2 regions of the Pantoea sp. C2G6 genome follow, and region 2 is predicted to be linked to the other one. Evidence: predicted binding sites of a transcription regulator. Region 2 holds the regulator's gene; the other holds the start of a gene.
What was found. Region 2 encodes CRP, which controls carbon source genes, mostly activating them, when cyclic AMP is high. Its sites were predicted from a motif close to ATGTGANNNNNNTCACAT; they were not measured.
Positions count from the first base shown of each region.

Region 1: aaeR (HTH-type transcriptional activator AaeR) is a predicted target of CRP. The motif match lies at 3,075-3,092, and genes of this name have one in related genera.

Region 1 is NZ_JBGMNJ010000021.1:11,896-18,028, reverse strand. Features, by position in the region: gene yhdP (AsmA2 domain-containing protein YhdP) at 1-596, shown strand, start outside; gene tldD (metalloprotease TldD) at 661-2,106, shown strand; gene aaeR (HTH-type transcriptional activator AaeR) at 2,140-3,057, opposite strand; gene aaeX (p-hydroxybenzoic acid efflux pump operon protein AaeX) at 3,289-3,492, shown strand; gene aaeA (p-hydroxybenzoic acid efflux pump subunit AaeA) at 3,500-4,432, shown strand; gene aaeB (p-hydroxybenzoic acid efflux pump subunit AaeB) at 4,442-6,133, shown strand, end outside.
Region 2 is NZ_JBGMNJ010000005.1:16,842-22,974, reverse strand. Features, by position in the region: gene ACCW71_RS08845 (YccS/YhfK family putative transporter) at 1-1,312, opposite strand, end outside; gene crp (cAMP-activated global transcriptional regulator CRP) at 1,370-2,002, opposite strand; gene ACCW71_RS08835 (OsmC family protein) at 2,306-2,710, shown strand; gene ACCW71_RS08830 (phosphoribulokinase) at 3,080-3,949, opposite strand; gene ACCW71_RS08825 (YheU family protein) at 4,011-4,229, opposite strand; gene ACCW71_RS08820 (hydrolase) at 4,234-5,250, opposite strand; gene ACCW71_RS08815 (LysE family translocator) at 5,308-5,910, shown strand; gene ACCW71_RS08810 (LacI family DNA-binding transcriptional regulator) at 5,912-6,133, opposite strand, start outside.

The DNA of each region.
Region 1 (6,133 bases), on a different contig from region 2:
GGTTTGGGGTTAACACCCCGCTGCGCGATGCGCCATTTAATATCGATTATGACCTGCACTGGCGCTCGGCTCCCTGGCAGCCCTCAGCGGAGACGCTGAGCGGCACCCTCAAGACCCACTTTGGCAAAGGCCAGATCGCCGATGTGAACACCGGCACCGCCGGCAAAATCCTGCGGCTGGTCAGTTTCGACGCCCTGCTGCGTAAGCTGCGTTTTGACTTCAGCGACACCTTTACCAACTCCTTCTATTTCGACTCAATCAACGGCACCGCCTGGATCGAAAATGGGGTAATGCGCACCGATAACCTGCTGGTGGATGGGCTGGAAGCGGACATTGCCATGCGCGGCAATCTTGATCTGGTCCGGCGTCAGATCGATATGGAAGCGGTGGTGGCCCCGGAAATCTCCGCCTCGGTCGGCGTAGCGACGGCGTTTGTCATCAATCCGGTGGTTGGCGCGGCCGTTTTCGCCGCCAGCAAAGTGCTGGGGCCGTTATGGAACAAAATATCGCTGCTGCGGTATCACATCAGCGGCCCGCTGGATAAACCCGAAATCAATGAAGTGCTGCGTAAACCGCGTGAAACGGATAACAAGTGAATTTGACGCCGTAGCGGAATTACCGCAGGCTATGATTATCTGAGCACATAATGAGTGAGAAACGATGACTCTGAACCTGGTAAGTGAGCAGTTACTGACTGCTAACAACATTAATCAGCAGGACCTATTTTCCCTGTTAGGGCAGCTTTCAGAACGTCGTCTGGATTATGCCGATCTCTACTTTCAGTCCAGCTTTCACGAATCCTGGGTGCTGGAAGACAAAATCATTAAAGATGGCTCATACCATATCGATCAGGGCGTGGGCGTCCGCGCCGTCAGCGGCGAAAAAACCGGTTTCGCCTATGCCGATCAGATCACGCTGAATGCGCTGCGTCTCTCCTCAGAAGCGGCGCGCAGCATTGTGCGCGAACAGGGTAATGGCCGGGCGCACACCCTCTCTGCGGTGATGAACCGCTCGCTCTACCCGGCGGTTGATCCGCTGAGCAGCCTGACGCGCGAAGATAAAATTGCTCTGCTGCATCGCGTTGACCGGGTGGCCCGTGCCGCTGACCCGCGGGTACAGGAAGTGAATGCCAGCCTGACCGGGGTGTATGAGCAGGTGCTGGTGGCGGCGACCGACGGCACGCTGGCCGCGGATGTTCGTCCGCTGGTTCGTCTCTCTGTCAGCGTTCAGGTTGAAGATCAGGGCAAACGCGAGCGCGGCGCCAGCGGCGGCGGTGCCCGTACTGGTTACGCCTTTTTCCTCGCCGATGAAGATGGCGAAGTGCGCGCCGACGCCTGGGCGCGGGAAGCGGTGCGGATGGCGCTGGTCAATCTCTCCGCCGTGGCGGCACCTGCTGGCGCGCTGCCGGTGGTGCTGGGTGCCGGCTGGCCGGGCGTGCTGCTGCATGAAGCGGTCGGTCACGGCCTGGAAGGCGACTTCAACCGCCGTGGCACCTCGGTGTTCAGCGGGAAAATCGGTCAGCAGGTCGCGTCTGAACTCTGCACCGTGGTGGATGATGGCACCCTGGAAGGGCTGCGCGGTTCGCTGGCGATCGATGATGAGGGCGTACCGGGTCAGTACAATATGCTGATTGAGAATGGCGTGCTGAAAGGGTACATGCAGGACAAGCTCAACGCGCGACTGATGGGCGTGAGTCCCACCGGCAACGGACGTCGTGAATCTTATGCGCACCTGCCGATGCCACGCATGACCAACACCTATATGCTGGCGGGCAAATCGTCGCCGCAGGATATTATCGAAAGCGTGGAGTATGGCCTCTATGCGCCGAATTTTGGTGGCGGCCAGGTGGATATTACCTCCGGTAAATTTGTCTTCTCTACCTCGGAAGCCTATCTGATTGAGAACGGCAAAATCACCAAACCGGTGAAAGGCGCGACGCTGATCGGTTCCGGCATCGAGGCGATGCAGCAGATCTCAATGGTGGGTAACGATCTCGCGCTGGATAAAGGGGTCGGCGTCTGCGGTAAAGAGGGGCAAAGCCTGCCGGTCGGCGTAGGTCAGCCGACTCTGAAACTGGATAAGCTCACCATCGGCGGCACCGCCTGATGTGACTCAGACAACCCGCCGCCTGGCGGGTTGTTAATTTTTACGGTGCTGCTGATACTGCTCGGCCACCTGTTCAAAATAGTGGGTCAGATAGTCGATGCAGACCTGCACCTTCAGCGGCAATTTATCCTTCTCCGTATAGAGCGCATAGACCGGGCGCGGATCGGACTGATAGTGCGGAAACAGAATATCGATCTCGCCGTTGGTAATCTCATCGATCACCCACATCATCGGCACATAGGCGATGCCATTGCCCGACTTCAGCCAGCGGATCAGCGTCAGGGAGTCGTTAGTGACAAAACGCCCCTGGGGTGCCAGCCGCGTCACCAGTCCCTCCGGCGCAATCAGTTCAAAATTGTTGTCGGGGCGCACGCTATATTCCAGCCAGACAAAATTATCGATGTCACCCGGCTTTTCCGGCGTGCCGTGCTGCGCCAGATAACTTTTTGCCGCGCAGACCACCATCGGCATCGCACCTAGGCGGCGTGAAAACAGGCTGGAGTCTTTTAACTCGCCCACCCGAATCACCAGATCCAGACCATCAGCGATCAGGTCGGGGGCGGGTACGCCAGTGACCAGATTGACGCTCAGTCCCGGATATTCGCGCAGCATATCGCTGGTCATGCCAGCCAGCACGTTCTGCGCCATGGTGGAGGAGCTGCCAATCCTCAGCACGCCAATCGGCGTGTTATTAAAGGCGTAGAGCTGCTCATGCACCTGGTTGGCTTCCGCCAGCATACGGCGACAGCCCTGATAATAGATTTTGCCCGCTTCTGTCAGTCCGATACTGCGGGTACTGCGATTAAGCAGCTTAACCTGTAACGCATCTTCCAGCTTCGCCACAATCTGGCTGATTGAGGAGACGCTCAGATGAAGCTGGCGTGCCGCAGCGGTAAACGAACCCAGTTCGACCACTCTGGCGAAAACGGACATGCCTTTCAGTCGTTCCATTATTTACTCTGGCTTAAAAGTGATTTAGATCACATTCTGTAGAAAACGTATAGTCATGCACGTTATTATAAGCGCGCCGGGGTATTTCCCGGTGATTCTTCATTGCCTGATGCCCTCCGATGATACGCTATTATTAAGCCAGCTGCGGTTCGGATAGCGCTGCCTGCGGTGTTGCCGTGGCAGCGGATAAGGCAAAGGAGTATCCCGGCAAGGTCGAACTAAGGATTTCTGATGAGTGTGCTTCCGGTATTTGTCATGTTTGGGCTCTCTTTCCCGCCCGTTTTCATCGAATTAATTATCTCGCTGATGCTGTTCTGGTTAGTGAAACGTGTGCTGACGCCGAGTGGTATCTACGATCTTGTCTGGCATCCGGCACTGTTCAATACAGCGCTTTACTGCTGTGTGTTTTACCTTGTCTCCCGTTTATTTGTCTGAGGTTTAAGTGAAAGCACTCATAAGAAAAATCGCGCGCTACGCGATCACCATCCTGCTGGTCATTATCGCCGTGGTTATTATCTTCCGCGCCTGGGTGTTTTACACCGAATCGCCCTGGACCCGTGACGCGCGCTTTGCCGCCGATGTGGTGGCGATTTCACCTGACGTCACCGGACTGATCACCGATGTACCGGTCCACGATAACCAGCTGGTGAAAAAGGGCGATACGCTGTTTGTGGTGGACCGTCCGCGCTATCAAAAGGCGCTCGATCAGGCGCAGGCCGATGTGGAGTATTATCAGGCGCTGGTGAGCGAGAAACGTCGCGAAGCCGCACGGCGCAATCAGCTCGGCACCTCGGCGATGTCGCGTGAGGCGATTGAGCAATCAAACAACGATCTGCAAACCAGCGAGCACCAGCTGGCGAAGGCGGTGGCGACCCGCGATCTGGCGAAGATCGATCTGGCGCGCACCACCGTCACCGCACCGTCTGATGGCTGGGTCACTAACCTGAATGTCTACGAGGGGGAATTTATCACCCGTGGATCGGTGGCGGTGGCGCTGGTTCAGCAGCACTCCTTCTATGTGCTGGCCTATCTGGAAGAGACCAAACTGCACGGTGTGGAGCGTGGCTTCCGCGCTGAGGTGACGCCGCTGGGCAGCAACATTGTGTTGCGCGGCACGGTCGACAGTATCGCGGCGGGCGTCACCAACAGCAGCAGCTCGGTCGACAGCAAAGGCATGGCCACGGTCGACTCCAACCTGGAGTGGGTCCGTCTGGCGCAGCGGGTGCCGGTGCGCATCCGGCTGGATCAGCAGCCTGGCAACCGCTTCCCGGCGGGTACCACGGCGACCGTGGTGATCACCGGCCAGGCCGATCGTCAGCCTGAGCAGGTCTCGCCGATGGTGCGGCTGTTCAATCGCCTGCGTGAGTTTGGTTAAGAGGGCGATATGATTGAGTTCCTGCGTTTCCCGGTAAAGCTCACCTTCGCGCTGGTGTTAGCGCTGATGGTGGGCTTTCATCTCAACCTTGAAACGCCGCGCTGGGCGGTGATGACCGCCGGTATCGTGGCTGGTGGCACCGCTTTCGCCGCCGGTGGCGACCCTTACTCCGGGGCGTTACGCTACCGCGGTCTGCTGCGTATTATCGGAACCTTTATCGGCTGTATCGCCGCGCTGACCATCATGATCGCCACGGTGCGCGCGCCGGTGGTGATGCTGCTGCTCTGCTGCATCTGGGCGGGCTTGTGCGTCTGGCTCTCTTCGCTGATCAAAGTGGAAAACTCCTACGCGCTCGGCCTGGCGGGCTACACCGCGCTGATTATTGTGGTCACCGCCGACGCCAATGGCGCGCTGACGCTGGTGCCGCAATATGCGGTTGAGCGATGCAGTGAGATTGTGCTCGGCATCCTGTGCGCCATTGTCGCCGACATGATCTTCTCGCCGCGCTCGATTAAAAAAGTGATTGATGCCGAAGTCGACGCGCTGCTGGTGTCGCACTATCAGTTGCTGCAATTGTGTGTCGCCCATGCCGACAAGGAAGAGGTCGATAAAGCCTGGGGGGCGCTGGTACGGCGCACCAGCGCGCTGAACAGCATGCGCAGCCAGCTGATGATGGAGTCATCACGCTGGCAGAACAGCAACCGCCGTTTGCAGATGCTCAATACCCTGTCGCTCACCCTGATTACCCAGGCCGCCGAAACCTTTCTGATCCAGAACTCCCGGCCTGACTACATTCCGCCGCAATATCGTCTGATGATTGAAAAGCCAGCCTCGACCGTCGAAGAGGTCCACAGGCGGATGAAAGTGATGCGGCGGGTCATCGGCGCCAGTGGCAAATCGACACCGGTGACGCTCTCCAGCTGGGTCGGCGCGGCAACGGAATATCTGTTGCTGCTGAAAGGGATTAAAAGCAACAGCCGTATCACCTCGCTGGAAGAGGAGATTCTGCAACGCGAAGTGGTGATTCAGGCGCGTTCCGCTGAAACCCATCATGCGATGATCAACGGCATCCGTACCTTTGTCGCCACCGCGCTGGGTTCACTCTTCTGGCTCTATACCGGCTGGACCTCCGGCAGCGGCTGTATGGTTATGCTGGCGGTCATCACCGCGCTGGCGATGCGTATGCCCAATCCGCTGATGATGGCGAAAGATTTCCTCTACGGCATGACGGTTGCCGTGCCGCTGGGCGCGCTCTACTTTATGTATGTGCTGCCCGCTACGCAGCAGAGCGCACTGCTGCTCTGCATCGCCATCGGCCTGCTCGGTTTTATTGGTGGCATTTTCATTCAGCGGCGTCAGCTCGGCACCTTAGGGGCGTTGATCGGAACCCTCAACGTGCTGGTTCTCGATAATCCCATGCAATTCCACATTAACGTCTTTCTCGACAGCGTGCTGGGTCAGGTGATTGGCTGCTTTGTGGCGATGATGGTGATTCTGCTGATTCGCGATAAATCGAAGGCGCGCACCGGACGCAAGCTGCTGAACCGCTTTATGTATGCAGCCGTCTCCGCCATGACGACCAACCAGGCGCGTCGGCGTGAGAACCATCTGCCAGCGCTCTATCAGCAACTCTTTCTGCTGCTGAACCTGTTTCCGGGCGATATTGATAAATATCGCATCGCACTGACGCTGATTATCGGC
Region 2 (6,133 bases):
CCAGCGACTCCGGCACCGCCAGACGCAGGGCGGCGGCCGCAATCACCAGGCCGGCGAAGGTGCCCAGCGCCCGGTGCTGGATGCGGACGCGGGTCGCGCCGTAGCCGTTCTGACTGACGAACATGATGGTCATCAGGATCCAGTAGGGTTTCGGGATGTTGAAGAACAGCGCCAGCGCGCTGCCGAGCATCAGCATCACCGCAAAGCGCGCGGCGGTGCGCAGGGCCGACGATCGCCAGGAGAGATAGCTGCGCAGTGCCGGTAACAGCGGCAGGCGGCGCTGACGGTCCGCCATCAGATCGCGCTGATAGAGCGGTTTCTGGGTGCGCAGTACCCGCGCGATGCGGTTGAAGTGATAGAGGCAGAAGTTACCGACCGGGTTGTCAGGGTGCTGGCGGGCGATCTTCTCCAGCGCGCCGAGCTGTTTATCCATCGCAAAGCGATCGGGCAACTGGTGATAGAGGATGTTATCCGCCAGCACCCGCAGTCGGGTTGAGATGGTTTTGGCGTTCCAGCGGATCACCGCTTCGGCATGGCTCTGCTCCACCAGCTTCTGCACTTCTTCCGGCTGATGCAGGCTGACCGAGATATGTTCCTGAAGGTCGAGTGCCACCTGAAAGGCGCGCGTCAGCCGTTTATGGCTGTGATCGCGATTGGCCGACAGCATATGCATCTGCTGATAGCAGGTGGTGATCAGATCGACCACTTTCTGCTGACGAGCCAGCAGCGGCGGCAGCGCTTTTTCCGGGTCGGTCAGCTGGGTGAGCAGGGTATATTTGGCGTCGCAGTAGTTAGCCAGCTCGCGATAGATCAGGCTTAGGCTCTCGCGCATCGGCTGTTCTTTCCACAGCCAGAACCAGAACCAGTTAAACAGCCCATACCAGAGCGTGCCGCCGATGTAGAGCAGCGGGGTGACATAGATGGGCATCCGGCCGACCAGGCTCAGGGTAAAGATAGCGGCGATTAGCGTGCCGGGCAGCAGGCGGCCATGCAGCGGGCTGATCTCACCGGTTACGCCGAGCAGCAGCGGCATGGCGAACAGGATCAACGGCAGCGGTATCGCATGCAGGGTAAGCCACTGAATCAGAAAGCTGCCGAGTGCGAACAGGCTGCCGCCAATAATCAGGCGTTTAAAGAAGCGCTTATGCGGGGTATCCAGACCGGCGATGTTGCAGCAGGCCGGCACTAAGGAGAACAGCAGACCTTTTTGCAGGTCGCCCGCCAGCCAGCCCAGCGCCACCGGCAGGCAGAGTACCAGCGTTTGCCGCAAGGCATAGTTGACTTCAGGATGGTAAATAATTCGACGCCACATTGGCTCAACACAAACAATAACGGCGTGATGTTGCCAGCACGCCGTGGATGACAGGAGTTAGCGGGTACCGTATACCACGATAGTTTTGCCGTGTGCGGAGATCAGGTTCTGATCTTCCAGCATCTTCAGAATGCGGCCCACGGTTTCACGTGAGCAACCCACAATCTGACCAATCTCCTGACGGGTGATTTTAATCTGCATCCCATCGGGGTGAGTCATCGCGTCGGGCTGCTTCGCCAGGTTGAGCAGGGTCTGCGCAATGCGTCCGGTGACGTCGAGGAAAGCGAGGTTACCTACTTTTTCCGACGTGACTTGCAGGCGACGTGCCATCTGCGAGGAGAGTCGCATCAGGATGTCGGGGTTGACCTGGATCAGCTGACGGAATTTCTTATAGGAGATTTCCGCCACTTCGCACGCGGTTTTAGCCCGTACCCAGGCGCTACGCTCCTGACCTTCTTCAAACAGGCCAAGCTCACCAATGAAGTCGCCCTGGTTCAGATAGGAAAGGATCATCTCTTTGCCTTCTTCATCTTTAATCAGAACCGCGACGGAACCTTTCACGATGTAGTAAAGCGTTTCTGCTTTTTCACCTTGATGAATCAGCGTACTTTTGGATGGATACTTATGAATATGGCAATGGGACAGGAACCATTCGAGTGTAGGGTCTGTTTGCGGTTTGCCGAGAACCATTCGCTATTATCCTCTGTTGTAATCGTGCCCAAAATACAGGGGGCAGTTTTCCCTGTCAGGCGATGAAAGCTTCAAGCGTTTCCTTTTCAGGAAATTATTCGGGCCGCATTCGGCGCAGTGCGCATCATTCTTCCCGGCTTCGCCATTGGGTGACGAAAAATATTTTCAGCACTGTTTGTAGCATAGCTTTTGCCGACTGTCTTGTGTTGTCTCGCTTCAGCTTGGGGTGGATTTCTCTGGATTGCTGTTTACCAGGCGAAAGCGTACTCTGACGACAAAACAGCGTATTCTGGAGCAAAAATCATGCAGGCAAGAGTGAAATGGGTAGAAGGGCTGACATTCCTCGGGGAATCTTCATCCGGCCATCAGATACTCATGGATGGAAATTCAGGTGATAAAGCGCCCAGCCCAATGGAGATGGTTCTGATGGCGGCGGGTGGTTGCAGTGCGATTGACGTGGTTTCAATTCTGCAAAAAGGCCGTCAGGATGTGGCTGATTGTGAAGTAAAACTGACCTCAGAACGTCGTGAAGAGGCGCCGCGAATCTTTACGCACATCAACCTGCATTTTATCGTCAGCGGCAAAGCGCTCCAGGATAAAGCGGTCTCACGCGCGGTGGATCTTTCTGCTGAAAAATATTGCTCGGTGGCCATCATGCTGGGCAAAGGCGTTACCATCACCCACAGCTATGAAGTGATTGAGTTGTAGTAACTGCAAGAGTCATTGCTGACCTGCTAACTTCACTTCCAGTATCTGATGCAGGTTGCTTCAAGACCGTGTCTGGGCAGGTAATCCGCTTTTAGACTGTGCCTGCGCAGAGAACCGGGTCAGATCGGAAAGTCGCAAAACCGCCATCCATGGCGTGCTCGGCCCGCGCGATTACGCACCTCATCCCTGAGGTGCGCCCGTTGCCGGGCCAACGCTTTGCGTTGTTCAAAAACGCTCCCGGCGTTTTTGTCCCAGGCGCGGGACGCTTTCCTCTTCTGACCCGGCTCCCTGCGCGTTGAGCGACGGCGTTGCGTTCAGGCCTACTCTGCTTTGGCTTTGTCATCAGTCCAATGGGCTATGACGGACCTCTTACTCAATGCGTTTCCCTTCCATCAGCCGCTTCACCAGCGGTCCCATGATCAGCTCCATCGCCAGACCCATTTTGCCGCCCGGCACCACCAGCGTATTGATGTGCGAGATAAACGAACCCTGCAACATCGCCAGCAGATAGGGGAAGTCAATATCTTCCAGCGCCTGGAAGTGGATCACCACAAAACTCTCATCCAGCGAGGGGATCGCCCGCGCTGCAAACGGGTTAGAGGTGTCCACGGTCGGGACACGCTGAAAGTTGATGTGGGTGCGGGAAAACTGGGGGGTGATGAAGTTGATGTAATCTTCCATCGAGCGCACCACCGAATCCATGACGGCTTCACGTGAATGACCGCGCTCACCGGTGTCGCGCACCAGTTTCTGAATCCATTCCAGGTTAACAATTGGCACCACGCCAACCAGCAGATCGACATGTTCCGCCACATTGTGCTGCGTCGTCACCACGCCGCCATGCAGCCCTTCGTAGAACAGAATATCGGTATTTTGTGGCAGCGGCTGCCACGGCGTAAAGGTGCCGGGCACCTGATTCCACGGCACCGCCTCATCATAGGTGTGCAGATATTTACGCGACTGGCCCTGACCGCTCTGGCCATACTCTTTAAAGCTCTGCTCCAGTAAACCAAAGTCGTTGGCTTCCGGGCCGAAGTAGCTGACATGACGACCTAAATCGCGCGCCTTACGAATCGCCATATCCATTTCGGGGCGGGTAAAGCGGTGAAAGCTGTCGCCCTCCAGCTCCGCCGCATGGAGATCAAGCTGCTGGAAGATTTTCCGAAAGGCGAGGCTGGTGGTGGTGGTTCCCGCGCCGCTGGAACCGGTCACTGCGATAATGGGATGACGGGCAGACATAGAAAAGCTCCCTGTGAAATCAGGCGATGAGCATTGTTAACACGAAATGGCCGTGGGCGCATCAGCCGCGAAATTCTTTGCGCGGCATGATGTTGACCGATTCGTGCAGCTCCGACCACACCAGCACCACCTCACCGCTCTCCAGCTGGCGGCGCACATCGGCCACCTTGTCGACCAGGCTGCGTTCCTGCTCGCCATAGTCGGTGCCTTCGCGCAGCACAAAGGTTTCAATCAGATTTTCAAGGGTCTCCGGGGAGACCTGTTGCCAGGGAATAATCACGCGATCAGTTATCCAGAAAAGGGGCGATCCACTGCGGGATGCGCTGCTCCAGCCACATTTCAGGCTGGCGCAACGTCCCGCCGACAAAACCAACGTGGCCGCCGTGGGGTGTCAGTTGATAAGTAATAGTGGCAGATAATTGGCTGCTGTGGGGGATCACCTCATCACTCATGAACGGGTCATCTCTGGCATGAATGATCAGCAGCGGTTTCTCTGCGTGCTTCAGCCACGGCAGGGCGCTGGCGCGCTGATAGTAATCAGCCGCATCGGTAAAACCGTGGGCGCGGGCGGTAATGGCATCATCAAAATCGCGCAGCCGCCGCAGCGCCCTGAGCTGCGCCAGATTGACCGGCAGCGTTTCCGGCCAGGCGTGCAGTTTGCGGCGGGCATTTTTCTTCAGCTGCGCCAGCAAATAGTGTTGATAGAAACGGGAGAAACCGCGTTCCAGTTTCACACTACATGGCTCCAGCAGCAGCGGTGCCGAGACAATCACCGCCGCGTCCAGATCCGCGGCCGCCCCCTGCTGGCCCAGCAGACAGCCCAGCATATTACCGCCCAGCGAAAAGCCGACCGCGGCGGTAGGCACATGACCCCAGCGGGTGCGCAGCCAGTGCAGGAAAAAGCGGGCATCTTCCGTTTCGCCGGAGTGATAGATCCGGTTCAGCCGGTTGGGTTCACCGCTGCAACCGCGAAAATGCATCACCACCGCCAGCCAGCCGCGTGCGCGGCAGGTCGCCATCAGTCCATGAATGTAAGGGCTGTGAAAGCTGCCCTCCAGCCCGTGAAACAGCACCACGCGCGGTTTATGCTGCGCGAATTGCGGATCTTCGCTCCAGGCGAGATCGACGAAGTCACCATCCGGCAGATCGAGACGCTGCCAGTGCGGCTCCAGCGTAATCCGGCGCCGTAACAGGCGGGGCAACAGGGTTTGCAGATGCGCATTACGCAGGCTGCGCAGCGGCGTGAACTGCTCCGATTCCGGTCCGGTAAATTTCATGTGGTAAATGCTTGTCTGTTCCATATCACACTGTTAGCTTCGATAAGTTTTTTCTTGCAGGGGAAGGAGTACCCGCTTGCCATGGAACTGAGTCTTTTCTTATCGATGTTGGGATTTCTTTGGGTCGCGGCAATCACGCCAGGCCCTAATAATATGTTACTCACCGCCTCAGGTGCCAACTTTGGCTTTCTGCGCACCATTCCGCTGATGATCGGCATCATGATCGGCATGCAGGTGATGCTGCTGATGGTGGCGTTTGGCGTTGGCGGCCTGATCCTGCTCTATCCCTCACTGCATCTGGTGCTGAAAATCGGCGGCAGCCTCTATCTGCTGTGGCTGGCCTGGAAGATAGCGACGTCCCGCTATGAAAAGCTGGAAACCGACCGTGCGCCCGAGGCGCCGATGCCGTTCTGGCAGGGTGGACTGTTGCAGTTGATCAATCCCAAAGCCTGGCTGATGGCGCTGGGTGCGGTGGCCAGCTTCAGCCTGGCCGGTGACGCCTACCGTCATTCGGTGATGGCGATCAGCCTGGGGATGTTTCTGGTCAACCTGGTATCAGGCGTGATCTGGATGGGATTCGGCGCGATGATCGGCCATATTCTGCGCAGCCGCCGCGCCTGGAAAATCTTTAACTTCTCGATGGGGCTGCTGACCGCCGCCTGCGTGCTGTTAATCTGGCGCTGAGTTAACTGGATGCGCGTTCGACGCGCGTCCAGGGCAGTACTTCGCGCATCACCGGCGCGTTCGGCTGGCGTATTTTCTGCAACAGCAGTTGTACGCTGCGCGCGCCCAGCTGATTCATCGGCTGTTCAATGGTGGTCAGCGGCGGATTGAGACTGCGGGTAAAGGAGACGCCGTCAAAACCGACCACCGCCAAATCTTCCGGTATGCGCAGGCCCGCCTCCAG